DNA from 3 places in the Desulfonatronovibrio magnus genome. Region 1 is predicted to be linked to each of the others. Evidence: predicted binding sites of a transcription regulator. Region 1 holds the regulator's gene; each other region holds the start of a gene.

The links. The regulator sigma-54, encoded in region 1, starts transcription at its own class of promoters, with help from an activator protein. The targets are predictions, from matches to a motif close to CTGGCACGGNNNNTGCTT.
Region 2: a site for sigma-54 is predicted at 2,086-2,103, ahead of LZ23_RS03675 (phosphocholine cytidylyltransferase family protein). Genes of this name have one in related genera too.
Region 3: a site for sigma-54 is predicted at 7,783-7,800, ahead of LZ23_RS24855 (NifB/NifX family molybdenum-iron cluster-binding protein). Genes of this name have one in related genera too.

The regions. Positions count from the first base shown of each region.
Region 1 covers NZ_JYNP01000005.1:156,441-166,599, forward strand. The annotation lists gene LZ23_RS00765 (adenylate kinase) at 1-187, opposite strand, end outside; gene pyrG (CTP synthase) at 794-2,428, shown strand; gene kdsA (3-deoxy-8-phosphooctulonate synthase) at 2,433-3,272, shown strand; gene LZ23_RS00785 (KdsC family phosphatase) at 3,265-3,798, shown strand; gene lptC (LPS export ABC transporter periplasmic protein LptC) at 3,791-4,342, shown strand; gene LZ23_RS00795 (LptA/OstA family protein) at 4,342-4,848, shown strand; gene lptB (LPS export ABC transporter ATP-binding protein) at 4,856-5,578, shown strand; gene rpoN (RNA polymerase factor sigma-54) at 6,193-7,629, shown strand; gene hpf (ribosome hibernation-promoting factor, HPF/YfiA family) at 8,330-8,875, shown strand; gene LZ23_RS00825 (PTS sugar transporter subunit IIA) at 8,879-9,328, shown strand; gene rapZ (RNase adapter RapZ) at 9,304-10,159, shown strand, end outside.
Region 2 covers NZ_JYNP01000029.1:4,377-14,535, reverse strand. The annotation lists gene LZ23_RS22270 (glycosyltransferase) at 1-1,249, opposite strand, end outside; gene LZ23_RS03675 (phosphocholine cytidylyltransferase family protein) at 1,263-2,048, opposite strand; gene LZ23_RS03670 (CDP-glycerol glycerophosphotransferase family protein) at 2,501-4,306, opposite strand; gene LZ23_RS03665 (hypothetical protein) at 4,332-5,237, opposite strand; gene LZ23_RS03655 (hypothetical protein) at 5,833-6,282, opposite strand; gene LZ23_RS03650 (hypothetical protein) at 6,806-7,228, opposite strand; gene LZ23_RS22265 (ATP-binding protein) at 7,594-8,349, opposite strand; gene LZ23_RS25275 (ATP-binding protein) at 8,282-8,722, opposite strand; gene LZ23_RS22260 (ATP-binding protein) at 8,854-9,999, opposite strand.
Region 3 covers NZ_KN882186.1:29,830-39,988, forward strand. The annotation lists gene brxF (BREX-3 system P-loop-containing protein BrxF) at 166-630, opposite strand; gene LZ23_RS20580 (YkvA family protein) at 658-1,014, opposite strand; partial or broken gene LZ23_RS23735 (response regulator) at 1,623-1,805, opposite strand; gene LZ23_RS20585 (cytochrome c) at 1,939-2,253, opposite strand; gene LZ23_RS20590 (ATP-binding protein) at 2,481-3,635, shown strand; gene LZ23_RS20595 (response regulator transcription factor) at 3,768-4,139, opposite strand; gene LZ23_RS20600 (NifB/NifX family molybdenum-iron cluster-binding protein) at 4,160-4,546, opposite strand; gene LZ23_RS20605 (ATP-binding protein) at 4,851-5,717, opposite strand; gene LZ23_RS20610 (nucleotide-binding protein) at 5,710-6,576, opposite strand; gene LZ23_RS20615 (NifB/NifX family molybdenum-iron cluster-binding protein) at 6,610-6,963, opposite strand; gene LZ23_RS24855 (NifB/NifX family molybdenum-iron cluster-binding protein) at 7,001-7,723, opposite strand; gene LZ23_RS20625 (sigma-54 interaction domain-containing protein) at 7,927-9,321, opposite strand; gene LZ23_RS20635 (AbrB/MazE/SpoVT family DNA-binding domain-containing protein) at 10,146-10,159, shown strand, end outside.

The sequences.
Region 1 (10,159 bases):
TGTCATCAGGAACCAACTCTCCCTTATCGATGAATTCCTTGGCTTTTTTGCCCAGCTCTGTTCCCTGGCCAATGTGCTGTCTGAAAATTGCGCCGGACTCAATGTGAGCCAGGTCGTATTTGTCTTTAACCAGTGAGCCCTGTGTACCTTTGCCGCTTCCGTTGGGACCAAAAATAAGAATATTCAATGTAAACCTCCTTAAAAAATTTACAGCAAGATAACCGCTGTCTGACTGCCTGTCAATAAAGGCCGAAATTTAGCTCTTGATTAAGAGCTTGGCAAGAGAGCCACATTACGCTAATAGGTTTGGCTTTGTGCTTTGCTTGAATCTTTTGTAATCGTTTCACCCGGGGGCACGGGACCGAACTTGTGAGTAAATGCCTTTAAAGTGGAGCCTGCATCCTGCAGGCTATTTAACTCCAGGCGGCTGGAAGCCGCCTCCACCTTGAAGAACAGTCCCATATTTGGAAATTGGGACAGTCCCCGCGAGGTACTATAAAAAAGATTCATGCTGCATTGGTTCGTTGTAGAAATTTGCTTAAAAGAAAAAATTTACACAGCGAGGGACAGTCCCTGTGCCAGGCGTAAAGCTCTCATCTTTGACGGAACTTTTCAGGCAAATGTGCATCAATCATGAGCAAAAATCGTAAAAATATAAAAATTGTAAACGTCTGATTTTATTAGCAAAACGATTCCAGTTACTTGTAAGCTGAGCCCATATCTGCTTCAAGTGTTCAAAATTTATGTTTAATAAAGCTGACTGAACTTTCAGTTCTACAGGTGGATAAGATTTATGAAAACAAAGTTTATTTTTGTTACCGGGGGCGTGCTTTCATCCCTTGGTAAAGGGCTGGCTGCAGCATCCATTGGAGCCTTGCTCAAGGCCAGGGGGCTTAAGGTCAACATTCAGAAATTAGACCCGTACATTAATGTTGATCCAGGTACTATGAATCCATTCCAGCACGGTGAAGTCTATGTGACAGATGATGGCGCAGAAACAGATCTGGATCTTGGACACTATGAAAGATATCTTGATCAGCCCATGGCCCAGATCAACAATTTTACTTCAGGGCGCATCTATCATTCTGTTATTACCAAGGAGCGGCGCGGTGACTACCTTGGAGGCACGGTGCAGGTGATACCACACATAACTGATGAGATAAAAAATGCCATCAAAAGTGTTGCCCAAAACGATGAAGATGTGGCCATCATAGAGATTGGTGGAACCGTTGGCGATATAGAGGGGCTCCCATTTCTGGAAGCCATCAGGCAATTGCGAGGAGAGCTGGGTAAGGATCAGGTGTTGTATATTCACTTGACCCTTGTGCCCTATATGAAGGCTGCTGGGGAACTCAAAACCAAGCCTACCCAGCACAGCGTCAAGGAGCTCAGAAGTATAGGCATTCAGGCAGATATTATACTCTGTCGTTCTGAAGTTGATCTGGATCAGGATATCAAATCCAAAATAGCTTTATTTTGTAATGTTGACCCTGATGCTGTCTTTACGGCCAAGGATGTAAGGAGTATTTACGAGGTTCCCATGGCTTTGTATGAAGAAGGCCTGGATCAGAAAATTGCCATTATGCTTAAGCTTCCAGCTAAAAATCCCAACCTTCAAAGCTGGGAAAACCTGGTTCATCGGCTCCATCATCCAGGCCCCAAGATTAATATTGCCATAGTGGGTAAATATGTTGATTTGCGGGAATCATATAAAAGCCTGCATGAAGCTCTGGTGCATGCAGGTTTAGAAAGTGAAAGGGAAGTAGAACTGAGATATGTTAACTCAGACAGCCTCATACCTGGTGGTAATGTGCAGCAACAGATGAGCGGTCTCCATGGGATTCTGGTGCCCGGAGGATTTGGTTCCCGGGGAATAGAAGGCAAAATAGCAGCCATCAGCTACGCTCGTTCACAAAATATTCCTTTTTTCGGCATTTGCCTTGGTATGCAGTGTGCTGTGATTGAATTTGCAAGAAATGTCCTGGGGCTCAGAGATGCTGACTCTCAGGAGTTTTCGCCTGACACTGAGCACCCGGTGATTTATTTAATGAAGGAGTGGTTTGACTTTAGAAATAATACTGTGCAGAAAAGATGTCAGGAAAGCAACAAGGGCGGAACCATGAGGCTTGGTGCTTACCCCTGCGTCATTACAGAAGGCACCAAGGCTTATGAAGCCTACCAGACCCGGGAGATAATGGAAAGACATCGCCACAGGTATGAATTCAACAAAAAGTATGCGCAGCAATTTGAAGCTGAGGGTATGATTTTCAGTGGTCTTTCCCCGGATAAGAGCCTGGTGGAAATTGTTGAATTAGAAAATCACCCCTGGTTTCTGGGGTGTCAGTTTCATCCGGAATTCAAATCCAACCCAATGCGTGCTCATCCTCTGTTTAGAGAGTTTGTCAGAGCGGCAGGGCTTGCAGGATAGAATTGTGCAAACAGATCCAAAAAATACCGATTGCTCTGTTTCAACCCACGGCAGGCAGAGCGGGAATCAATTATTTTTTATCCTTGGACCTTGTGTTTTAGAAGGGGCTGATTTTGCCTCAGATATTGCTCATAAAATCTTAGAGGTGGCCCAGGAGCTGAAAATTCAGGTTTTTTTTAAAAGCTCATTTGACAAGGCCAACCGTACTTCTGCAGAAAGTTTTCGTGGTCCGGGCTTAGGACAGGGGTTGGAATGGCTGCAGCGGGTTAAAGAAATGACCGGCCTGCCTGTCCTGACGGACATTCATCATCCAGAGCAGGCTGCATCAATTGCAGAAGTGGCGGATGTTATCCAGATTCCGGCTTTTCTCTGCAGGCAGACTGATCTTTTACTGGCAGCTGCTGATACCGGGAGAATCGTTAATATTAAAAAGGGACAGTTTCTTGCTCCCTGGGATATGCATCAGGCTGTCTCCAAAATCAGACAGCGCAGCAGCAGCGCCAGAATATGGATTACTGAAAGAGGCACTTCTTTTGGCTACAACAACCTTGTGGTTGACTTCCGGTCTTTGCCTGTTATGAAGGAGTTGGGGCATCCGGTAATTTTTGATGCTACGCATTCTGTGCAGCTTCCCGGAGGGAAGGGCACGTCTTCGGGGGGGCAGCGGGAATTTGTGCCTTTGATGGCCAGGGCGGCAGTGGCTGCCGGAGCTGACGGCATTTTCATGGAAGTTCACCCAGACCCTGAAAGGGCATTGTGTGACGGACCAAATTCATGGCCTCTGGACCAGCTCAAACCCCTTGTACAAACTCTTCTGAAAATCAGGAAGGCTGTTAATGAATGATGCTCTCAAACTTGCTTTTTCCCGGATTAGAATGCTGATCCTTGACGTTGACGGAGTCATGACAGATGGTGGGTTGTATTACGACAGCCAGGGCCGTATCATGAAGAGATTTAATGTTCAGGATGGCCTGGGAATAAAGGCAGCCCAGGCAGCAGGGCTTGAAATAGCAGTTATAACCGGACTTTCATCCGCGGCTGTTGAGTCCAGAGTAACTGAGCTGGGCATCACTCACTATTTTCACGGTCATATAAATAAAGTGCCCCTCTTAAAGAGGCTTGCCGAAGATTCCGGGTATGGTCTTGATGAAATGGCCTATCTCGGGGATGACTGGGTGGACGCCGGACCCATGCTCAAGGTAGGCGTGCCCATGGCAGTGGCCAATGCGCAACCGGAGATCAAGAATATTGCCCGCATGGTAACTGAAAAGTCTGGCGGATATGGTGCTGTGCGTGAGGCAATTATGCTGATTCTGGAGGCTCGTGGACTGAGAGAGGAGCAATGGCAGAAGTGGCAGTTTGATGATTAAAAAATTTGCTCCATTATTTTTCAGTGCGGCTGTTTTATCTTTTCTGTTCATTACCTTCTGGCATACAAGCCCTGGACCGGGTTTAACCGACCTGAATGTTGAAATGGAAGTAGATATGAATATCCGTGATTTTACTATGACCAAGGGCAGGGATGGCCGCCAGACATGGAAAGTGATTTCTGACAATGCAGGCTTTGTGCGTGAGGATGATCTTTTTGTCCTTTATAATCCAGTCATTACCTATTACACTGAAGAAGACTCTGCTCCTGTAGTGATCACAGCTTCCCATGGCCAGGCTTTGCAAACAGAAAATATGGTGCATTTATGGCCTGATGTCAGAGCGGATTATGGTGGTTTGATAATTGAGTCCGGCAGAGCGTCATACATGGGAGAGGAGGATTTTATTCTTCTCCGTGAAGGCGTGACTTTTGTGGGCAATGGAATGGCCCTCAACAGCCCGGAAGCCAGATTTTATTTAAATGAGGACAGATTAGAGGCCCTTGGGGGTGTAAAAACCCTGCTTCAAAACAGGACAGTGAATTGATGAAAATCCTGACAATTATTTTTTGTTCGTTATTGTGGGCGTTTGCTCCTGCTCTTGCTGAAAACAGGCTTCAGGATCAGATTACAGATATTACGTCTGACAAGATGACTTATACCGGACACGATAATATTGTAATCTTTTCCGGCAATGTTCATGTTATCAGGGCAGAGCTTGAGCTTTGGTCTGATCAGCTGCATGTACATATAAAGCCGCAGAATGCAGAGCAGGATGAGGCTGATCAGCAGGATAAAATTGAAAAAATAATTGCCAGGGGCAATGTGCGCATCAAGAGCATGAACAGAGAGGGTAAAGGTGAGTTGCTCACATATAATCCTGACACTGGCCAGGCAACCTTAGAAGGAAACCCAGTCCTTATGGAGGACAAGAATCGGGTTGAGGGTGAGATTGTTCTTATCAACATGCTGGAAAATACTTCCGAGGTCCTGGGCGGACCCGATAGAAGAGTCAGAGTAATTTTTTATTCAGAAAGCGAGCAGCAGGAATAAACCAGGGGTGAACAGCTTTAAAGCCATTGACGTTTATAAGCGATACGGTAAAAAGCTTGTGGTCAAGGGTATATCCTTAGATATCAGGCAGGGAGAGGTGGCTGGGCTGCTTGGGCCCAACGGTGCCGGCAAGACCACGACCTTTTACATGCTGGTGGGCATTATAACGCCAACCAAAGGTGGCGTATCTCTCGACAAGCAGGATATTACCGGGTTGTCGCTGCCCAGTAGAGCTGGTCTGGGCATCAGTTATCTGCCCCAGGAAAGTTCAATTTTCAAAAATCTGACAGTTTTTGAAAATCTGATGCTTATCCTGGAATATACACATAAAAGCAAAAAGCACAGACTGCAAAAAGCTGATCAGCTTATGGATGAGCTTGGCATATCCAAGCTGGCTCACCAGAAAGCATCCTTTCTGTCCGGGGGGGAGCGCAGACGTCTGGAGATTGCCAGAGCCCTGATCAAGGATCCGAGATTTATACTGCTTGACGAGCCTTTTGCCGGTATTGATCCTATTGCTGTGGATGATATTCAGAAAATCATTCTCAAGCTCAGGGAAAAAGAAATAGGAGTGCTGATATCAGATCATAACGTGCGGGAAACCCTGCGGATCTGTGATAGAGCCTCCATTGTATATGACGGACAAGTTATACTCGATGGGACGCCTCAGGAGATTATCAATGACACCAGGGCAAGGGCAGTCTACCTTGGTGAATCTTTTTGCTTGTAAGTTTGTCATGTTTTCCCGTATGGTAAGCTGATTCGCTGCTTTCAGGCATTTTTCAAATCCTTTGAAAATGTAACAGTTTAGGATTTTTTTTTTTTGTATCTGTTTAGCGCTTTGGATGTGGCAAGGCTTCCTGCCCGGAGGCATACAGCCCGGTGGGGGGCTGGCTCTTCCAGGACCCACTTGTCCCAAAAATGAGTCATTTTGAGCACAAATTGATGCTCAAGTGGGTCCTGGAGTGCCTGTCCCCTGCTTTCCTTAAAAGCGCTAAACAGATACCCTTTTTATAAGAAAGCAGTGGGCAGGCACCCAGTCCCTGTTTTTTGTTGATATATAAAATCAGACTGTAACTATTCACCATGCTGAGAGGTGAGCCTGCATCCTGATTTGTTTTCTTTTGCTGCAAACTCCCAGCATTAGCCCGTAAGTCAAAACCATTAATTGTTTCAAACAATCCAGAGGTTTTCCCTGTTCATGGTTTTGACTAACGGGCTCAGGGCTGGTCAAACAAACTGCAATGGCCAAAACAAATCAGGATGCAGGCTTTATCTGAAAGTAGAGTAATGTGGTGTGAACAGATACCTAATTATGGATAACAGACTTAACGGAATAATACTATGTCCCTGGAACTGAGACAGAATCTTAAACTGACCCAGCAGCTGGTGATGACTCCCCAACTGCAGCAGGCCATTAAATTGTTGCAGATGTCCAGGCTGGAGCTTCTTGAGGTGGTCCAGCAGGAACTTCTTGAAAATCCGCTTCTTGAAGAGCTGCAGCCTGCCGCTGATGAGGATCGCGAAAGAGAGGCCCGTGACAGAAAAGAAGTAAAAGAAAAGTTGACAGCCGAAGAAAAGGAAATGATCAACAATGCTGACTGGGAAGATTATCTCGGACATTTTTCAAGCACATCAAAACAGGCTGGTTCCAGGGAGTGGGAAGTTCCCGAGGAGATGCAGAGTTTTGAAGCCAGGTATTCTTCCAAGCCATCCTTGGAAGGTCATCTTACCTGGCAGCTTTATCTGCAGAATTTGACTGCAGAAGAAATCAGGATAGGCGAAGAGATTATTGGAAACATCGATTCAAAGGGTTACCTGAAGACCGATACAGCTGAACTGGCCCAGTCGCTGAATCTGACAGAAGACAAGGTTGAATCAGTTTTGAGCAAGGTTCAGAATTTTGACCCTGTGGGCATTGCCTCCAGAACGTTGCGCGAGTGCCTGTTGACTCAACTCAGGGCCCTTAATGAAACAGGACCAATTATAACTGAGCTGGTCACGGAACACCTTGAAGATATTGAAAAAAATCGTTTTGTTCCTCTTCTAAAGAAGTTTAAGATAAGCAAGGACTACCTCAAGGAATGTATAGAAATTTTGCAAAGCCTTGATCCTTACCCGGGGGCAAGCTACGGAAGTGAGGACATTGTCTATGTTAGCCCGGATATCTATGTTTACAAGTATGAAGAGGATTTTGCCATCGTGCTCAATGAAGATGGAATTCCCCCCATTCAACTGAGCACACTTTATCAGGATTCGCTGGAAAAAACCGATAAGAATAAAAAGGATAACGAGTACATTCAGGAAAAAACCCGTTCTGCCATATGGCTGATGAAAAGCCTGCATCAGAGACAACGAACATTGTACAAGGTAATGGAGAGCATCCTCAAGTTTCAAAGAGAGTTTTTTGAACTTGGCGTTGCCAGGCTCAAGCCGCTTATTTTGCGTGAAGTGGCAGAAGATATTAATATGCACGAGTCAACAGTCAGTCGGATTACCACCAATAAATTTGTCTCAACGCCCTTTGGTGTTTTTGAGCTCAAGTTTTTTTTCAACAGCTCTTTAAGCATGGACAGTGGTGGTGTGGTAGGGTCTGAAAGTGTCAAAGCGGCCATAAAAAAGATGGTCGCCGAAGAAGACCCCAAAAAACCTTTAAGTGACGACGTGATTGCCAATGCGTTAAAAGAACAGCTTGAGGTCAATATTGCCAGGAGAACTGTGGCCAAGTACAGGGCTGCATTGAAGATACCTTCGTCCTCCAAAAGAAAAAAATTTTTCTGATCATTTACTGATATATGTGAATTGAGACGGAGTTCACCTTTTTCTAATGCGGGCTTTGCCCGCAACACAAAAAAAGATTTTTGTAACAGTTTAGCCATTTGCATGTGGCACGTGGACTGGCTCTCCCAGCCCTTGTTTTATTAAGTCTGTGTTTTACATCAACAAAAAACAAGGGTTGGGGTGCCTGTCCCCTGCTTTCCTTAGAAAAGGGCTAAACTATTACAGATTTTTTAACCGCCCGTTCGCCCCTGTTGAATGGCTGAGCCTACACTTTGTGTATTCAACTGGGTAAAAAGACTCACTCAAGACGCCCAGTTAAACCCTGCTGCGCAGGAACGCTTTCAGCGATGTTTAACCGGGCAGGCAAAGGGCGCAAAGGAAAAAAAGATGTTTTTTCATTTGCCGGGGAACCCAGTTAAACCCGTCTGCGACGGAGACTACGTCTGCTTAACAAGGCAGGCGGCAAATTAATAGGCAGCCTTTTTGAGAACCGATGCCTGGTTTTTAAAAAAATGTCTTCTTTATTGTCTTTAACTGGACTTTTCAGGCTGAAGGCGGAATATTCAGGAATCTGGACATTCCTGCTCAAGTGGGGCCCGGAGTGCCTGCCCCCTGCCTCCATACAAAAGGCTGAACGATTACCAAATCATAATAACTGATACAACCAATACACAACTTGATATCTCAAAGGAGGATCAGCATGCAGATCAAATTCAACTTCAAAAACTTTGAGCCTTCTGAACATCTCAAAAAGTATGCTCAGGAGAGATATGAAAAGCTTTCAAAATATCTTAATGAAAACGATGCTGCAGAACTTCAGGTTAATCTGGAGGTGGAAAAATTTCGTCACATAGCTGAGGTCATTCTAACTGGCAAGGACATGCATATATCAGCTACAGAAGAAACTGAGGACATGTATTCAACGGTGGATTTAAGTCTGGACAAGGTGGAAGCCCAGCTTAGAAAACAGCGGGAAAAAGTAAAGGACAAAAAGAAAAAAGCCAGGGAAAAACAGGTCAGGATGGACATCATCAATTTCGGGCCTGTTGACAGTGGTAAACGCGAGCCAAGAATTGTGGCCACTGACCATTATGAACCCAAGCCTATGGATCTCGAAGAGGCTGCCATGCAGTTGGAAAGCTTAAATTATGATTTTCTTGTATTTCTCAATGCTGAAACTGAACGTATCAATGTCGTCTATAGAAGAAAGAATGGAGACTTCGGGTTTATTGATCCGGGCATGTAACTTATGAACCTTACTGAGTATTTAGATAAAGACCAGATTATTGCCGACCTGGCTTCAGCAACCAAAACCGAAGTTCTGGCTGAGCTTATCAGCCCCTTAACGGCAGCTTACCCCTTTCTGGATAAGCAGAAGATTTTTGAGGTTTTGCTGTTTCGAGAAAATCTTGGTACCACCGGTATTGGAGATGCAGTAGCCATACCCCATGGAAAGCTTGACAACCTGGACAAAGTGCTTCTTGTGGTGGGCAGAAGTTTGCAAGGGGTTGATTTTGCTTCCCTTGATCACAAGCTGGTCAATATTTTTTTTCTGGTACTTGCTCCGGAGAAAAGTGCAGGCAAGCACCTGAAGATACTTGCCTATATTTCCAGGCTTCTTCAGGATCAGTCTTTTAAGGAGTCATTTATGAGTGCCTCAGACAGGGATGATTTATGGAATCTGATAACCAGACGTTGAGATCTCAGACAGCAGAATCAGCGGGTAGTGGTTGCTACCCGCTGATTATTGTCACAGGGCTTTCCGGTGCAGGCAAAAGTACAGCTCTTAATGTGTTTGAGGATCTGGGTTTTTTTACTGTTGACGGCTTGCCCGTCAGTCTTGTGCCTTCTGTTCTGAACCTTTTTGCCGGTGAGAACCCTAAAAACTATCGTGGTCTGGCCCTGGGCATGGATTTGCGGCAGCCTGATTTTGCTGAGGAATGGATAAAGGTCAGGGAGCGGCTTTCAGGTGTAAATTTATGTACGCAGATAATTTTCCTTGAAGCCTCGGAGGATATTCTGGTGCGCAGATATGCCACCACGAGGCGCCCCCATCCCTTAGAATCAGGCAGTTACGGCCTTGATCAGGCTTTGGAGATGGAAAAGGCAATTCTAAATGCCATTCGCGGTGATGCCCATCTTGTGGTGGATACTTCCGGATTTTCAATTCATGATCTCAGAAGAACTATTCAGGAAAAATGGGAGTACTTTGATCAATCCTTTGCAGGTATGCGCATTCACTTGATTTCTTTTGGATTCAAATACGGGGTACCTTCTGAAGCAGACATGGTCTTTGACCTCAGGTTTTTACCCAATCCCTATTTTGATACTGACCTCCGGCCCTTGTCCGGAAAGGACAAGGTCATAGCCGATTATGTTCTAAGTCAAGGTGCTGGTGCACGATTTATATTGAGAACTACAGACTACCTGTCCTTTCTCGTACCCATGTTTGTGGATGAAGGCCGCTATCGTCTGACCATGGCCTTCGGATGCACCGGAGGACGTCACAGGTCGGTTGCAGTAGTCGAAC
Region 2 (10,159 bases), on a different contig from region 1:
TGCATTCAATCCACCTGGAAGATAGTCTTGTAAGTGATGGAAGTTCAGGCTTTGGTCCGGCCATGATTACTTCTAAGTCAAATCCTTTAGTCGAGGCGCTGAAGTTTTCCCAGAACAGTAAAAGTTCTTTTTTCTCTGGCATATGATCCCAGATAACAACAACTGAAAATTTTACCGGATAAGCTGTTTTCAGGTTGTCAATAACAGCCTGAGTAGTTCTTTTTACAGAATATCCATCTTGCCCATAACAAAGTTCACGGCTGCATTTTCTTCTCAACTCTGAAAGTCTGTCAGGATTTTTCAATTCTTTGTGGATCGAATTTTTCAGGGATTGAAAGTCCTTAACTACAACGCAGGCTTTTCTTGCGTCGTATTCGATATCTTCTGGATCATAATGGATAAAATTTTTTCTAAGGGGATTTTCTACCAGTACAATAGGCTTGTCTAAAAGCATAAATTCAACAAAGGCAGAAGAAACGTCACTTATGAGGAGGTCAGAGGCTGTGAGGCAAGGTGTCAAATCCTGGTCTTCAATAAAAGTACAAAACGGATTGTTTTTGGTCTCAGTTTTATAATAATTGGCCCAATTTACATCTGTCATGCCGTGCAGCTTGATAATCAAATGGTTATCATTTCCTGTTAGTTCAAAGATCTTTTCCTGGACTACAGGAATAGCAGACAGTTCCGGGTTATAGGTAGGTGCAAACAGGATGATGTTTTTTTTGGGGTCAATGTTATATTCCTGACAGAACTGGGATCTATTCAGGGCGTTTAGCCCGAAAAGTTTGTCAGATTTTATAAATCCTGTGGTTTCAATGGGGATGAATACATTTTTTCTTAATTTTTTTTTATGAATTGGACCGGGAACGCAAATCAGATCTGCCAGATTTTCACGTCTTATAATTGGACGATGAGTATAGAAACACCCTTTGCTGATCATTCCATGGCCCACATTTATAATCCGACCGCAACCCCGTAAATATATGGCAGCATTGATGTCCGAGACCAAGGTTGCATCAGGACCAAATCCAGCAGGATCTTTTATAAATTTGGATTTGCCAGCCAGCCTTTGGATGGTTGATTCATCTAAACCACAGCCGGGCAGATCCGTGGTTGAGGACCTGTAAGGTGGAGCACTGAATGCAAGATTGATTTCCGGATAGTTTGTCTGAAAATAATCATGTACAGGCTCAAGATATGGCAGGTGCAGGTTTCTTTCTACAAAAAAAAGGATTTTTGTCTGATTCATATTCATCAAGATTTCAGGAGCAGGCTCTTTTTATGTTTTTGGCTTCTATCAGTTCCAGTGGAAGGCCGTTTTGAGAAATTTTAATGTTTTTTTTACGCAAGGTTAATATTGGTTCAGTTCCTTTCTCAGATTGATTAAACATGTTTTTGGCCTGTATGAGATCATCTTCAAAGTCAACTTCAATGCATCTGTAATTAGAAATATCCAGAGCCTTAAACCTGATGCCTTCAGACATGGCCAGCTCCATACCCTTTTCAAAATAGTCATCATCATGACAATGTTTCAAAGCCCGTATGAATTTCTGTATGTCATTTTTTTGAATCTTGTTCACCCCGACTGCCTCGCCTAAGGGATTTTTGACTTCTTTGGATATGCTGTCAATGAAACCCTGTTCGTTTTCAGTATATTTTACTTCCTCCTGACCGCATTTTTTGCGGTCTACAGCCACAGTATTATATGGAGAGCCAACAACATCTCTAACAACCTGGGGATCAAAGACCACATCTCCATTAACCCAGACAACGTCTTCGTAAACATTTTCAAGGGCGCATAAAAGGCTCTTTGATGTGTTTGTAATGTAATAAAATGGGTTATATTTGTAGAGAGCTTCCGGGTATTGCTCCATGATAAGGGTTTTTTTGAAACCTACTACCACAATTATTTCTGAAATACCCGCTTCCCTGAAAATTCTGATCTGTCTGCCCAGGATGGGCTCTCCACCAGGCATTTGAGTCAGGCATTTGGGGAATGGTCGACCTAATCGACTGCCTACACCTGCGGCAAGGATTACTGCTTTCATGGGTCTGCTCCTGCTTTTTGATTTTTTACCTAAATATAAGCAATAAGAGTGCCATGGTGGGTTGGTTAAAACTATGATCAGGCTTCAGGTAATTTTTTGAGGGATCAATCATGCCTTACGTGGTAAAAATAATTGTTGCGTGGTTTCGGTTGGCTGTTTGCAACAGGCAGGCTAAATTTTAAGAATTGCATAGAAGCCTTATTGATTTCCCTGCAAAAAGTCAAAAAATGAGGCGACTCGGCAAAAAGTATCTTCATAACTCTTTGTTTTTACTGACTCCTGACCACTGTCTCCTGACACCTGCGACTGCAAAAACAGGTTTTTGCAGTCGAATCCTTATTCTTTGTAGAAGTGGACGCCTGCTGTATTTCGTAAGGATGGTCTTAGATGTTATTTATTCCAACGAGGCTAACCTCCCGGAACCTGTTCACATTACAATTTTTTGTCACCCCCTATGATTCAGCAAGTCCGCTCACAAGTCTGGCAATGTTGTCCGAGGCATCTCCATTGTATTTGTTGGCAAAAAGCTGGTCAGTATACCTGGTCCTGATTCCAGAAAGTTTTTCAGGGTATTGCAAGCATTCCTGAACAGCATCTTTTAACTGGTCAGAACGGGTTATCTGTAATCCTATGTCCCTCCAGGCAAAATCAATATCTTTGGGGTTAAAGTGTTCGTAGTCCTTCCAGGCCGGATTGTTGAAGAGCACCAAGGGCTTGTCTAAGGCTGCAAACTCCATCATTGCTGAAGAAACATCAGAAACCATTACATCTGCTAAGGCCAGGAATTCTGTAATATTTTGTCCAGATATAAATACTATTCGAGGATCTTTGTGCACCAGTTTTTGAGCCGCTAATCTGTGTCCTGGCTTGCATCTGGAGTGCAGTTTTATAAGCAGCATCGTCTGATCGGTCATTAAAACCTGGTCCATGTTTTCCAGTAGATAATCAAGAGATGTCAGTTCCTGGTTATAGGTGGGCGCGTATAATATATATGTGTAACTTTCGGGTAGATTGTAAAGCCTGCATACTGCTTTCTTGTTGATTCTGCCATTAAAAAGATTGTCCAGCTTAGGCATTCCTGTAGCCATTACAGGGCTGCTGATTATGCTTTCAAGCATCTGCTGGTGATATGCACCGGGTACGCACACCATGTCTGCGTTTTCTTCCTGTTTAGCCCTGGCTGAATCAGTATAGTATATGCCCTTGCTGAGCACGCCGTGTCCTACATGAACCATTTTGCCGCATCCGTGCGGGTAATAAGAGTCTGGAAGGATAGTTACGTCGGGGAAAAATTTCTGGGGGTGAAAAGTAACATATTCCTTAAAGGTCTTTAAAAGTCTCAGATCGCTTTCTTCAAAGCCTGCGGAAAAATGTTTATATTTGGGCATTGCTGCAAACCCGAATTGATGGTTCGGATATTTATTCTTCATTTTTGAATATATGGGACTCAGAATCGGGATGTGCATTTTATCAAAACAATAAAAAAGAATCCTTTTTTTGTTTTGCGGGTTTGTTTTTCTATGTTTTTTTGCAGATGAGATATTATTGTATTTGTGAATATAATGATCAGTAATTCTGTCTATATCGTACTCAAAGTTGTCTAAAGAAATGTTGAGATTTTTTACCCCAAATTTTTCATATGTTTTTTTTACTCCTGATGTTAAGGAATCAATGTTATCTGCTATTTTAAATATTTTTTTCAGATAGCCGGTTCGACTTTTTTTGTGATCCCTGACTGGAAACAGTAGTTTATTTTTTTTGTGATCAGGTATGTATTTATTTAAGAAGCAGTGAACGCACTTTTCATTACTTTCCGGACCTGTGCATTCTGAATCATCAGAAGCCAAGTCATAATTTTCTTCACACAGAAACCAGAAATCGCAAAGAGTAAAAAATATTTTTAACCCATGCTCTTTGGCTGATTCTACTGGGGCGACGGTTAATTCTCCTACAGTAAAAATATGGAGGATGTCATAACTGTTTTTGATGAAAATTTTTTCAACTTCATGTGACACATGTTTTGAGCGTACAGCATCAAAAGTGAATAATCTGGGTTTGCTGTTGATTGTTAAGATGTTCAGTGCGGACGATTTTTTTTTATCGGCAATATTGACAGCCGTTGAGCTTGGAGGCAAACAGAGAATATCAACTTTGAATCCAGATTTTTTATTTATTTTTTCTGCAATTTTTTCAATAAATTGTGCGTTGCAGGATTGTGGAGTCTGCAAGAAATCATGACTTACAAAGAGGATATTCATATTGTTTGGTGGGCTATAGATATAATTATGAATTTAGACCGTTATGTACGATAATATTGAATTCTTTGCCAAGAATCTTTAATGCCTTTTCTTCTTTCTGAGTATATATATCTTCGTTGTCCAGTGCTTTATGTCCCTTAAAATGCTGGAAATGATCTCGCAGATTAACATGGACACACTTAAATCCCATATGTGAAATGTCTCTGAACCAGGCTACACCAGTATCCAGAATGTTTGCTCCGGCCAACCTGAAAGCCCCAAGAGGAAAGGCCCTGCCATAGGGGATGGTTATTTTTCTGGCTTTCTTCAGGTTAATAAGTGCTGCCCATTCACTGACCCTGCATTCAGGCAGCGGCCATGGCTTTTCACGGAATTCATGACCAAATCTGGGCACATCATAGGGACGTTTTTTTATTCCTTTTGCAGCATAGATTTGCTTCAGTTCATCCAGACTTGGTCTATAATCCTGGTAATTTTCAGGTTGGCACTTGCTTAATTGACGAGCAGGGCAGTTCCAGCACTGGCCGACTTCACCCGCCGCAATATTATTCCCTATAGATTCAAGCAGCAGACCTATTACGTCGCCTTTGTAATAGCAGTCGTTATGAGTCAGGAAAATGAATTTTTTGTCAGATTTTTCCCAGCCATACTGGTATCGGATGGAGTGTCTATATTGCTGGTCCTTGAGATAGCTGGTATTGATTGTAGATCTGTAAAAAAAATGCTTGGGCTGGAAATAAACAATTCTGTCTTCAAGCTCTGACATGACCAGACTGTGGTCAACAGGCACGTACCCGGCACGCTGAACATTTTCTTCTATGAAGTAAATTTTGTCAATGTGCTTGCCAGAATGCTTCAACAGACTGTAAAGGGTGAGGGCAGTCTGAAAGGGCTTCTGGCATACGTTGATAATGCAGTCAGTGTTTTTCATATGTAACTATTCACCACAACAGGCAGCCTGCCTGGTGCTAAGGTTTATAAAAGGGGGGCATTACCCGTTTCAAAAAACTTTAAATCGGGAGCATTACGCGTTTCTGACAACTGAAAAAATTGATGTGTTTGTCACAGGCTTTTTTGGGGTTAAAAGCGGTTTATCATGGCTTGGCACGGGGACTGTCCCTGGCTTCGGGACTGTCCCCTATCTGGTTGTCAGAAACGCGTAATGCTCCCTGCAGATACTTTAAATCCGAGTTGTATGTCATAGCTGTTTCGGGGTATAAGCCCGATTTTTTACAGCTTGACTCGGAGATTTTCTCTGGCTTCGGGACTGTCCCCAGTTGACTTTTCAGAAACGGGTAATGCTCCCGAACATACTGAAGGCTCAAAATTGATGAAAGTTTAGCAATTTATCCAGAGTAATAGTTTAGTTTTTTTCTAAGGAAAGCATGGGACAGGCACCTCTGCCCTTGTTTTTTGTTGATGTAAAACACAGACTCAATAAAACAAGGGCTGGGAGAGCCAGTCCCCCTCCGGGCTGTATGCCTCCGGGCAGGAAGCCGTGCCACATGCAAATGGCTAAACTGTTACTATCCAGATATTCTTTTGTTTTTTGCTAATATAATAATGCTTTCTTCTGCGTTTTCTTGTCCAGGTGGGGGTATGGGCCTCACTGTTTTGAAAAATTTCGATAACTCAGTTAGAAAAAGATCTATGTTATAGTTTTTTTGTAAAGATCCGGTTTTTGGGATACATTCATCCATACCATTAGGCTTAAATTCTGTAAGTAAAGCATTGCTTGTACGATTTGCTAACAACTTTGCGATAATTTCCAGCCTGTAACAGCCTATAAAAAATAAAATGTGCGTCAGATCAATTGCTAAAACTAAATCTGGCATATTTCCAGGAAGGTACTCAGCTGATGCCAAAACTGTTTTTGCTTTGAGCCCATCATAGAGTTTCAGATTTTCGTAACACATACAAGAAAAACATTCATCCTCACCTACTGCTAATACTTCTGCCCCGGTCTGAGCTGCCAATATAGATAAAACGCCCAGGTTGGAACCAATATCGAGGACTGTTTGGGGCTTAAGCCCAATTAATATTTTTTTGATTATGTCAATTCTTGTGCTGTTTTGATGCCTTCTGAAATTATTCAGGTCTATCTTTTACTCCTTATCTTGCTTAAACAGGATTCATTATATTTGTTTAGGTATAAATTTTTGCAAAATTTAAAGCTTATGTTGTTAATTAAGTGTTCAATTTGATTTATGTTATCAATTGCCTTATCGCTATTGACATTTAATTGTTTATTTGTGATATAATAGAATTCTCGTTCAGTGCAATGATATTTGGAAAGATATCTTGAAATTCTTGCTAAACTGATAGAGTGTTCTCTGATCATTAATGGATACAAATAATCACTTATTATATCACGTGTACAAAATTGCTGCTTGTCATTGAGTGATACTATGCTGCCAATATCACACCACTTAGGTGTACAGTTTTCTTGGAATATTATATTTTTAGTGTGGCCATCTTTAAGCATTAAGTCATGCCTAATTAAAAATTTTGTAAATCAATAACTTTTTTTGCAGCATCTTTCAACATTAATGGGTTCCAGTTAATTGAGTCAATGTTGAAAAATTCAGTTTCCTGCATCAAAACTAATGGAAATTTGTCAATAGTATAGTTTGTAATTGTTGTTTCAGGGATAATTTTTTTTTCTATTAGCCCATCAATAATTCCACTTTTAAACAAGTTCAAAGTGTATTCCATAGCATTAGGATAAATGGCCTTGTAATATTTGTTGTTATATTTAAAAGTTTTGGAAATATTGTCTAAAAAACGAAAACCAATCCATTCAACATCAGAAATATTTATTGTCTTTTGGGGCTTAAGTTTAGGGTACGTCGAGCCTGCACTATGATAGCTGTTTATTTTCATATTTTCATCTTGACCAGATGCACATATTTTTCTTGTCACAATTGTCTGTCAATGCTTGATTGTCAGACTATTCGACGTCCAAGTCCCTTTGTCAAGCCTCAGTTTGATCTTTGATTTAATGGCCAGCGGAACTGATTTCACTTGGGCTGGTGACTGGGGCCATCATCACTCGCTCTACATCTGAATACAGCCAAAGTGCCATCATGACACCTCTATGCGAGATCAGTCTTACCTTGAGAAAATTCTTCACAAGTAGCTCATTTACAGAGCCCATAGACGCTCTTTATATTTTTTTGAACACAGATCTGAAACTGAATTTTCCAGGCAGATTTTTTGATGTGTTTTCACTCAAATCCTGGGGCTAAACCAACCATGCAAGACATTGATACCATTTTGGCACCAGGCTATGCGCGCACTGCGTCGACTTCATGCAAAAACATCCCCAATCCAATCTCCATGCTTCGCCCCTGGAGTTTATACTCTGCCCGGGTGGGGTTGTAGTAGAAGAAGTTCTTCTGCACCAGACCGTTCAATTCCTCTCGCAGCCCATCCTCGGTAAACACACCACTTTCCACAAGAGCCACCAGGTCAGTCTCCTTGAAAAATCCTTTGGCAAGACTCTTGTTGACTTCAGAAAAAAAAGAATGACGATGTTTCTTCAGACCGGCATACTCCTCAAAGTAGCTCCTGGCCTGCATGACATACCTGGCAACGACACGCTCCATTTCCTCCTGGGGAACCATTCCGTCTTGACACACCTTCAAAAACTGCCCGAGCAGGTTTGATATTTCCCAAATGCTGCCCCCAAAATGCTCCCAGACGTATTCAATCTGTTCACTGGTCAAGGTAAAGTCGGTGATATTGGACTCTTTTTCCAGATTGTTCAGCCAGTAAACAATATCCTCCTTGGGCAGGTAGTCCACCTCGAACAGTTCGCTGGTCTTTCTGAGCTTGCTGTCGTTGTACAATCGTTCAATAAAATACCCGTCAGAACTGGCAATAAGTACGTGACACAGATGGGATTCCTTGGTCATGGCCACGAAAAAGTTGAACATCTCGTTGAGCAGCTCTCGGCCACCATTAAAATAGATCTCAGCCAGGGCCTGCAACTCGTCGATGATAATCAGCGGGCGCTTGCCTTTTCTGGTGATTTTTTCCAACTCCCGCTTCATGACGATGAACGGATCCAGTTCCCTGCTTTCCAGCCCCTTGAGCGTCTCCACGCTGAGCTTGAACACCTTCAGGTCGTATTGCCCGAGTCTCCTTGACCTGTTGGCTGTCCTTGAGCTCGAAAAAGGCCCTTAGGAAGCTCTCGTAGTTGATCAGCAGCAACTCCCTCAGATTGAAATGTTTGATGTCATACTCTGTCCGGGGAAGGTTACGTTTAATGAACTGGTATAACAACGTGGTCTTGCCGCTGGATTTGGGACCGTAAAGGAACAGAATATGCTCCGGACGTTCTTCTATCCAGGAACTGAGATAACCCAACTCGGCCTGCCGATTAATAAATGCGGGTTCCTTTTTGTAACGCATGGTCAACTCCTGCATAAATAAAAGTTTGTATAGAACCACAAAGGCACAAAATTCACGAAGAAAGAAAACACAAGGGCAGCCTTTTCAGAGCCGGGTGTAAAAAATCATTTTACGCCCGACTTTGGTACAGGCTATGCGCGCACTGCGTCGACTTCATGCAAAAACATCCCCAATCCAATCTCCATGCTTCGCCCCTGGAGTTTGTATTCCGCAAGAGTTGGATTGTAGTAAAGGAAGTTTTGTTGCACCAGGTAGCGCAGCTCTTCCTGCAAAGCCTTCTTGTCGGCATAAACTTCATTGTTCAGTAAACCGCCCAAAGCCAATTCATCGAAACAACCATTCCTGGAAACAGCGGCATATATTTCACGAAGCAAAGCAGTTCTGGAGGGATCAAGTGCTCCGTATTCCTTGAAATAACTCTTTGCCTGCATCATGTATCGGGAAACAATCCGCTCCATTTCGGGCCGGGGCACAGTGCTTTTCTGGGCTATTGAGATCATTTTTCCCAGCAAATTAGATATTTCCCAGATACTGCCCCCAAAGTGTTCCCAGAAGTATTCAATCTGTTCACTGGTCAAGATAAAATCGGTGATATTGGACTCTTTTTCCAGATTGTTCAGCCAGTAAACAATATCCTCCTTGGGCAGGTAGTCCACCTCGAACAGCTCGCTGGTCTTTCTGAGCTTGCTGTCGTTGTACAATCGTTCAATAAAATATCCGTCCGAGCTGGCAATAAGTACGTGACACAGATGGGATTCCTTGGTCATGGCCACGAAGAAGTTAAACATCTCGTTGATCAACTCTCGGCCGCCGTTGAAATAGATTTCGGCCAGGGCCTGCAGCTCGTCAATGATAATCAGCGGGCGCTTGCCTTTTTTGTTGATTTTTTCCAGCTCCTTTTCCATGACAATGAACGGATCCAGCTCCCTGCTCTCCAGCCCCTTGAGCGTCTCCACGCTGAGCTTGAACACCTTCAGGTCGTATTGCCTGGTCTCCTTGACCTGTTGGCTGTCCTTACGCTCGAAAAAGGCCCGCAAAAAGCTCTCGTAGTTGATCAGCAACAATTTGCGCAGGTTAAAATGCTTGATGTCATACTCTGTCCGGGGAAGGTTACGTTCAATGAACTGGTAAATCAACGTGGTCTTGCCGCTGGATTTGGGGCCGTACAAGAACAAGATATTCTTGGGCTTCTCCTCGATCCATGACTGCAAAAAACGCATCTCCACGTCGCGGTTAATGAAAGGTGGAATGTTGGTAAAAGGCTGTAATTCGCTCATGAACTCTCCCCCTCGGTGATAACTTTTTCATTGCGGAGCCGATCAAAACATACGTACATGTTTATGGGTGCCGGCTGCTTGAAGCTGTCAAGCGACCATGCGCTACAGACCCAAACAGGATAACGACCTGAACTTTCGGGATCGCGTGGAAAAATTCCTT
Region 3 (10,159 bases), on a different contig from region 1:
GAGTTGCTGAAAACTGAAAACATAAGGTGTTTGTCATAGCGTTTTTTGGGTTAAAAGCGTTTATTATGCTGGCACGGCTTCCTGCCCGGAGGCTTACAGCCCGGAGGGGGACTGTCCCCAATGGGCTTTTCTGAGACACGCAATGCTCCCAATCAGTGTTATGGTCTACTCCATGCTTACCCAGACCAGGCCTTCAAGACTGTAATTCTGGTATTCAGGGTGGCCAGGTTGGGCATAGACCAGTTTATCCCCGGAAGCATGTCCATTCCAGGCGGTAAGGATTGTCTTGTTTCTGGACATGCCCTGGAGCAGGCGAAGAGGGTTTTGTTTCAAGGTTTTATCAAAAAGAATTTCAATATTATCCATTATTACAGGCGAATTTTCTCTTAAAATAATCTGATCAAGAGTTTCAGATAACTTTATAGCTCTTTGCCTTTGAGTCAGCTCAAGCAGCTTTGAGGAAACTTCAAGATTGATGTTTATAACTTTGGTGTCAAGGGTTTTGGCCAGTTCCTGAAGCACCCTGGTTTTACCTGAACCGCTTGGACCTGCAAGAACTATTAATCTGAAGTACAGGCTACTTGCAGCCTCAATGGAGCTGATCAATTTGTCATAAAGAGATTTAGACATAAAATCCTTGGCGAGTCAGCCGAGCTGTTACACGTCTTGCTGGTTCTGGATCTTGAATCTGCTGATCTCACCGGATAATTTTGCGATGGTGGCCGCCAGAACAGCAGCATCATCCAGCCATCCCACCACAGGTATAAAATCGGGAATAATGTCTATGGGCATAATCACATAGGCCAAAGCACCAGCAATAAGCGCCCAGGTTGCCGGGCTCATCTTGAAATTTGGATCAGTGATCATGGCATACAAAAGCTTAAAGTCATTATACCATGATTTGTCTGTATGCTTCTGACTGAATTCCTGAGCTCTCCCAGCATCAAAGTCATCAGCCATTTTCTCTGCCATATTCAGGGCTTTTTCCTTTTCATCACGTGTAAGTCTGGTCATAACGGTCTCCTCTTTGAAAATGTTAAAAAGCACATTATCAGACCAGTGCGAACACGTGTGTTCGTTTTATTTTTATATTTTTTTTCAAAAAAATATTTTTGTATTTCATTTTCACATTTTGCTCTTTTTATAAAGGCTCCACCCGGACATCATGGGATCCAGCCTGTGCGGAACTGCTATAATAATTAGATCCTGGATCCTGCAGTCATTTCAAAAGAGACGGTTGAAATCTGGAAACAAGCAGCAGTTATTCCGTGATATTCAGTGTGTTCCGTGGGCAATCTCTTTGAATCCTGCAAGGGCTGTCTATCAGTGCGTGATCATCTGGAAAGGCACAGTAATTTGCTAATGATTTAAGCCAAAAAATGGCGAAAGTCATTTAACTTTTAAACACTGGGGTCTGTGTTCTGGGTTGCAAATATGGTTAGCCATAAAATGTTGATGAAATGTATGTTTCTCATTTTATGTTTAAAGTAATCATTCTTACCCAAACAATAATGACGGTCAACAATTTTTGATGTTATAATTGTCGTTGAACACTTCACTCTATTGATACGGCGGGGAGTATTAAGCGTTTATGGAAAGTCAATTGGGAACAATCCCGAAGCTTAGAGGAGGCCGACTGTCAGGACAATTATGGGGATATCCTTTTTGATCCCCGGATCAGAAGATGAGCGGATGATTCTTGCAGCCTCGACTCCGTCCATGACCGGCATGCGGATATCCATCAGGATTACATCATAATCTTGGGTTTTGAGCTGATCAAGGACCTGCCGGCCGTTAGGGCATTTCCTTACATGTTGCTGGTCTCAGAGGCCTTGGCTACCTTAGCGCGCCGGGCCAACGCGAATGAATGTCAGTTATGAAGACGACGGGCGGAGGGTGAGCATGCCGCCCTCCGTGTGCTGCCAAAGCAATACCAACCTATCCGCACTTTTCAGGTGTCGGAGAGTCTATGGCCCCGTTGTACAGGTACTGATAGATATCCAGGCGATCATGTTCCAAAAGCTTCTCACCCCAGTGTTCGACGCAAGGCATGATTTGCCAGGCGTCGAAAACCGCTGTCCAGTTGGCCTGGGTCTTGGAGTCCGGCCCAAGGCAGTGCGCAGGCACGTCCCCCACCGGGTTTTCCATGTGACAGGGCCGACATTCCTGGCGGAACAGGAAGCGTCCTTTGCGGGCGTTGCCAGCTTCATCCATGGCCACGGCAATGCCAATGCCAATGTAGGATAAGATCATCACGACCACGGCAATGCCCAAGAGTGTTTGCTGTCTCATACCCGTCTCCTTTCTTTCGTGGTTATATGAACTTGGGTACGTTTAAAGTCAGTTGTTACGCTTCAGAACGCACAATGTATGCCAATCTGGTATATGTTGCTACAAGCTTTTAAATGATTATATTATACGTCAGGACAACTTATCACAAATGAATTGACTTGAGCTCCAAATTATCATAGCTGTTCTGCATGCCACAACATAATTTTATTCCCCGGATTTTGAGCATTGATCTGCCGGAAAACAGGTCCGCCTTTCTCTGGGGACCTCGCAAGACCGGAAAGACCACGCTGCTCAGACAACAGTTTTCTGAAGCGTACTGGATTGATCTCCTTGACTATGAACTGTTCATGCTGCTGAGCAGGGAGCCGTTCAGACTGCGCCGGATCCTGGAAGCCCAGTCGTCCATGACCGTGGTCATCGATGAAGTCCAAAAAATCCCTCATTTGATGGACGAAATTCACTGGCTCATGGAGAATCGCTTTTACCGCTTTCTTTTGTCCGGTTCCAGCGCCAGAAAACTTAAACGCGGCAACGTCAACCTGCTCGGTGGACGGGCCTGGCGTTTCGAACTTTACCCTCTGGTCTCACGTGAGCTTGGGGACTTTGATCTGGAAAAAGCTCTTGTCTCGGGATTTTTGCCTTCTCACTACCTTTCCCCGGATTATCGCATGGATCTTCAGGCATATGTTCACGATTACCTTAAGGAAGAAATTCAGGCTGAAGCATTGACCCGCAACCTCCCTGCATTCTCCAGGTTCCTGCAGTCGGCTGCGGCAACCAGCGGCATGCTGCTGAACTATTCCAACGCTGCCAGAGACTCGGGCGTATCTGTGAAGACCATCCGTGAATACTATCAAATCCTTGAAGACACTTTGATCGGCAGAATTTTGCCGCCTTGGAAAAAAAGCTCAAGGCGACGGCTCATAGAAACTGCCAAGTTTTATTTTTTTGATGTTGGTCTGGTCTCTGCGCTGCTGAACCGGTATTCTCTCAGTCCCAAGACCAGGGAGTTCGGCAGGGCCTTTGAACAGTTCATCCTTCAGGAATGCTGGGCTTACAGGCACTATAGCCGCAAGGACTTTCCCGTTTCATACTGGAGGACAGCCAGCGGATCTGAGGTGGATATCATCCTGGGAGACGCGGATGTGGCCATTGAGGTCAAGGCTGGAGAGCACGCTGCATCGAAATTGCCTAAAGGGCTGCACCTGTTTGGGGAGGAGTGCAGGCCAGGGAAAAGTATCATTGTTTCGCGAGACAGGTATCCTGAAAAAATCAACAGCCGGATCACGATTTTGCCTTGGGAGCAGTTCTGCGCAAAGCTCTGGAACGGAGATATCATATAGGCAGCTTTCATCGTTTTTGGCCCCAAAAAAAGTATCCTAAGATAATTTTTTAGCCCTGTAGAGACAATTTACTCAATCAGTTCAATAACCTGGTCAGGTCCGACCCCATAAGTCACCCCAAAACATTCTAATTTATGAGTAGCTATGCAAAGCCTGATTGAGCCTGGACATTAACTCCCGGCCTTCCTGCATCCCCGGTTTTAGAGGCAAAGACATAAGAATTCCCAGACCTTCCCCTTTCTGGTGAAACTCATCCTGATCCATACCTGTAATCACCGCAGTATTGACCATAGCATCCAGCTTCAGAATATGGCGAATCAGCCCAAAGATATCTGTTTGAGCAAGGCTCTCATCCACTATTACCAATTCTGGCTTATACTCTTGAACAAAATCCAGAACCTCTTGAGCGCTTCCCGCTAATATGGGCTCATGCCTTTCCAGGTCAAGACCAGCCACAAATCCTTCAAATTCGCGCGGTCTGCTGGTTGCCAGTACAATTTTCATATTGACTTTCTCCTGTTTGTTCAATGCTGTCCCTGTCCGCCTCCGCAGGTGTATTCTGCAGTGAACTTTACCAGAGTCCCGCTCATAAAGGCATTAACTGCATCTTCCACTTTCCTGGAGTCTCCACCAAAAAATACATCTATTCCCACTTGATTAAAACCCATCAAGGGACGCATGCCCATCCCCCCGGCAATGAGGATCTCTACACCATTGCCAGCCAGATGATTTACAGGAGCCATACAACCACCCTGAACATGCGGCACATTGGGCAGAGTTTCCACAGAAGATATCCGGCCGTTTACCACATCAATTATGGTGTAAAGGTCACAATGGCCAAAGTGCTGGCCAAGTTCTGAATTCAGTCCTCCTGGATTGGTTGAAGGTACTGCTATTCTTTTCTTTTCCATAAACTTTTTCTCCTTTCAGATGTTAATTAGTTTCCATCCGGAAAGTCTTTCTTTCCGGATGTTGAAGCTATTGGTTTTCTTTCCGGAAACGAGGAGTTTTTTCTTTTAGCAAGGAAATCAAGCAATTATGAGGAGGCGTATCTTAGTACGTTGACGAATAATTGTGCAGATTGACGCCGCTAAAAGGAAAAAGAACCGTTTCCGGATGAAAACTAATTATCATGGTTAAGGCATATTTACTTGCAGGATCCACTTATGAAGTACGGTTACTTATCGGCTTAAACATACCCCCAGGATGGAGTTCTTACAGCAACTTTAAAATCTGATCCCAGATCCTGCTGACCTTACCTGCAATATGGCTTGTATTGACCTCGGTAACAACTTTTTTATCTACCATGGCCGTTGTAAACTGCGGATCATAAGGAATATTCCCAACCAGGCTGAAGCCCTTTTCCCTGCAGTATCCTTCAATCTCTCTGCTCTGTTCGCTGTTCAAGTCAAACTTGTTGATGATCACTGCAACCCTGATTTTAAAATGAGAGCAAAGCTGGGCAACACGCTGTAAATCATGCAGACCTGACAGGGTCGGCTCTGTAACAATTACCGCCAGATTAGTCCCGGACAGGGAGCTTATGACTGGACAGCCTATGCCGGGAGCACCGTCACAAAGAATCAGGTCATGGCCTTCCTGCCTGGCCTTTTCCCTGGCCTGATTACGCAAAAGAGTAACCAGGCGGCCTGAATTTTCAGCTCCTGGAAAAAGCCTGGCGTGGACCATAGTTCCAAATCTGGTGGAACTGACAAACCATTGCCCGCAATATCTTTCCGGAAAATCAATGGCTTCTTCAGGGCAAAAACTGACGCAAACCTTGCACCCTTCACAGCGTAGGTTTTCAATAAAATACCTTGCTCCATCAAACTGCACTGCTCCGAACTGACACATGTCAAGGCAGGTTCCACACATCTGGCATCTGGAATTATCAATTACTGCCTCATGTCCAGAATAAAAATCTTCAGTACGGGCCATGTCCGGAGACAGAAGGATATGCAAATCCGGTGCATCCACGTCCAGATCACAAATGATCTTATTCTCAGCAAGATGGGCAAATGCCCCGGTCAGAGAAGTTTTTCCTGTTCCACCTTTTCCGCTTATGACAACTATCTCACGCATCTCTGCCTCCAGCTCCCATCTCTTTAATGGACCGGGCAAGCTGCACAAACACAGACCTGAGTTCCGGACTCAGTTCAGCAATGACCTTACCTCTGGAATATGCTCCTGCTATATCTCTATCAAAAGGAATATGAGCCAGAACCGGGATGCCCTGTTCACTGCAGAACCTTTCAACACCTGCATCGCCCAGACCTGAACGGTTAATCACTGCTGCCACTGGTTTATTAAACGGGACAAAGGCTTCTAATGCCAGCTTAAAATCGTGTAATCCAAAAGGAGTAGGTTCTGTAACCAGGAGAATAAAGTCGGTGTCCATTACTGCACATACTGCCGGGCAGCTGACCCCTGGAGGTGCGTCAATTATTGCATCCCCTCCCCTGTGATCCAGATTTTTCACAAGTCTCTCTTTAACTGCCCGCATCAGGGGAGGACTCATGGCCTCACCCACACGCAGTCTTCCCATGAGAAAGTCATTGAATCCTGATTTTCCAGTGCTTAAAGTGCCAAGCTCCCGTCTTCCCCAGGAAATGGCCTTTTCCGGACAGATTGCCATGCACCCGCCACAGCCATGACACATTTCTGGAAATGTAAGGATGGCTGAGCCCATGACATTTATGGCTTTAAACTGACACAGACTGGAGCACTCACGGCAGAGCGTACACAAGGATTCATCAACTTCCGGGACATTGAGATAGACCTTGTCTTCTGAAGCTATCCAGGGGTTGAGAAACAAGTGAAGATTCGGCTCCTCCACATCCAGGTCAACCGCTGTAACCGGGCCATCCCAGACTGTGGTCAGGGACGCTGATACAGTAGTCTTTCCTGTTCCACCCTTACCGCTGGCAATAGATATCAACACTTTTTCACCTGCACTTTGTAATTGCACCGACTTTTATTTATTTGGCTGTTGTGCATACTGAACATCACCGCTTTTGTATCTTTGGACAGCCTGTTCAACACTCATATTGTCCAGATTCTGAATTACCTTGATCCCGACAGCCTTGAGGGCCTCAAAAGCCTTTGGCCCCACAAAGCCGGTCAGCAGCACTTTTGCCCCGGAATCAGCAATTGTCTGGGCAGCCTGGATTCCAGCGCCGTGTGCCATGGCCTGAGACTGTCCATTATCAACATATTCATGCTCCATGGTTTCGGGATCAACCACTACAAACCCTCCGGCACGCCCAAATCTTGGATCGACCATATCCTGCATGTTTGGGCCTTCACTGGTAACTGCAACTTTTGTCATTATCATCTCCTGACTTTCTGCATTGTAATAAGATGCGCTATACTCTTCCCCGCATTACCTCGCCGCACTCAGGACACTTCATGTTCATGCATGGATTGCCTCTTTCATGTGGAGCCTGATGACCGCATTTGGGGCAGGTGCAGACACCGGCAGAACCACCCGCTCTGGACTTTCCCATACCTGAACTTCCAGGTGATGCGCTGCTGCCGGACTGTTCACGACCCAGTCCCTGGCCACTGCCCTGCCCCTTGCCTCCTCCCTGGCCGATTCCCTGAGCGCGACCTTGGCCGCCTCTCTGGCCCTTGCCTCCTCCCTGGCCCTGGGCCATGCATTGTCCTTTTCTCTGCCTTTGTGTATTGGGACAATCGTTTCTCTGATTTCTAACTCTCATGGTTACCTCCATATTTTTCCCGCCTGAACTGTTCATCCTAAAACAACAGCCGGGCATATTAAAGCTTTCAAGTCTTAAATCCTTTTCCAGCCAGGTATCTATCACCTCTGATATGTCTCCAGCCACAAAAGGAATAATCCTTACATTTTTCCATTCCAGCCTGAGCTGAAGGTGGCTGGATATTGCACCGCAAACCAGAAAATTTGCTCCCTGTTCAACTATCCACAAACACCTGTCCATGCCATCAGGCAAAATCCTATGTTCTTTAATTGTTTCCTGTCCTGGACCTGCATGGACAAGAAAAATTTCTTTCGAAACATCAAACACAGGAGAAATTCTGTTTTTCCATGTAGAAAAAGCAACTTTCATTAAACACCCGTACTCCGGCAGGGTTGCAGACTTATTGTTTGAATGAATTGTTCAGTACAAAGCAATACCCGGGCCACAATTATCATTGAAGCCTAAATCAAGACAAACGCCTGGTATTAAAGGGATATTTTTAAGAAGCAGGAATATGAGGAAGGGGATAAGGTCTCATAAAAGAGACTGCATGCCGATGCATGGTCTCACAATCAAGACTGTTGTCTGGAGCGACCATCCTGTTCAGGAAGCGTAATATTTAATTCTTTGATCTTTCTGAACAGTGTGCTTTTATGGATGCCAAGCTCTCTGGCAGCTGCCTGGCGATTAAAGTTATTTCTTTCAATGGCGTCATAAATTGCCCTGGCTTCAATATTTTGCCTGGCCATTTTTATATCCGTCCCGACTGATAAACGGTCCATACCGATAATTTCCGGTGGCAGATGCTTGATGGTGATTTCACTGTCAGCACAAAGAATAAACGCCCTTTCAACTGCGTTCTCAAGCTCCCTGATATTCCCAGGCCAGTCATGTGCCATGAGCAGGGATAACGCCTGGACATCCATTCCAGGGACCTTTCTGTTCTGAATTCTGTTGAATTTTTGGATGAAGTTATCCACAAGCAGAGCTATATCTTCCTTACGCTTTCGCAGAGGTGGAATTTCCACCCTGACCACATTTATTCTATAATATAAATCCTGTCGAAAAACCTTATCCTCAACAAGCTTTTCCATGTCCCTGTTGGTTGCAGCAATTATCCTGGCCTCAAGCCTTTCAGGTTTGACAGACCCAAGAGGTTCAAAGGTCTTTTCCTGCAGAACCCTGAGCAGCCGGACCTGCATGGCCGGACTGATTTCACCCATTTCATCTAAAAAAATAGTGCCCTTTCCAACCAGAGAAAAACGCCCGGGCTTGTCCTTGACAGCACCCGTAAAAGCACCGCTCTTGTATCCAAAAAGCTCCGACTCTAACAAAGTATCAGGAAGAGCACCACAGTTCACAGCCACAAAAGGCTCATCTGCTCTGGGACTCAGGGAATGAATAGTCCTGGCTAAAAGCTCCTTGCCTGTTCCGGTTTCTCCAAGAATAAGCACTGTACTTGGGCTTTCCGCCACTGCGGGCATAATCTCAAAGATGGCCTCCATGAGCGGACTTCGGCTTACAAGATCACCCATTCTGAATTTGCCTTCCAGCTCCTTTCTGAGGCCTTCCACCTCACTTAAGTCACGAAAGGTCTCAGCCCCGCCAATAATTTTTCCATTTTCATCACGGAGCACAGCAGTAGAAACACTTATGGGGATACGGCTGCCCTGGGCATTGATAATAAATCCGGAACGGTTGATTATTGGCCTGCCGGTTCCCATTGTTTTTTCCAGAGCACACCCTGTCTCGCACATGCTGGACCGAAACACTTCGCAGCATTGCCTGCCCAGGGCCTCTTTTCTAAGTATTCCGGTTATTTCTTCTGCAGCCCTGTTGAATGAAGTAATCTTCCATGACCTGTCCACAGTGAATACGCCATCCGAAATACTCTCCAGGATTGCCTGAGTTCCACTTTGCAAGCCATGAGCAATGTCTGGCTCTGAGTAATAGTTTTTATCTTTCATATGAAAAGTTATGGTAACAGTTCACCATGATGAAGGGATTGTTGATCTTAAATGGAGAAGACATCATTTGTCATTGTTGCCCCCTCCGGATTGACACTGTTCGGGAGTGGCTAAATCGTTTCCTTTATTCTACCGTCCTTTAAAGTGCTTCCTCCAGTTCTTTCATATCAACCTGCTTGGCGATGTAGTCATTCATGCCAGCTCCCGGATTTTTTTGAGGTGGGTCAAATGAATCGGCAGGGTCAAGACTACGTGCATTTCACTTACAGAAGTCCAAAACTACCTGAATTGTCAAGCTTTCTTTTGTCGTCTTCACGATTATCATAAGCTAAAAATTATGATTATTACTCTGACCCAAATACTTTTTCAATATGATTGGGTAATCAAGACTCTGCAACTATTGAATCATTTTGTCCACAGTAACTCCAGTTCTTTTCCACATCTTTTGTGATTTCCATTGTTTTCTGGTCCATCCCAGAATCGCCCAAGGCTTCTCTTGTTGAATTTTTTCCTTAAGAGTCATAAGCGATTATTTTGGCTTATAGGTAGTATACCTGCCCCGGAGCATGAACACCTGGATCATCAGATCCGGGAGACAGGTAGTCTTCAAAATTCAGGGCCAAGGACTATCCCATAAATTAGCCGGAGGCTATACAATCAGATCAGTACTCTCCACGATCAATGGACGACAATTGGAGATCGTCTTCAAACATGACCTCCTCATTAACGAACCTGCCTTGCCTTCGTGTGTGTTCATGCTTGACATGGCTGTTAAATGTAATTACGGTATACACAAATAGATATAGCTTTAAGGAGCAGGACCCATGAAAAATCAAAT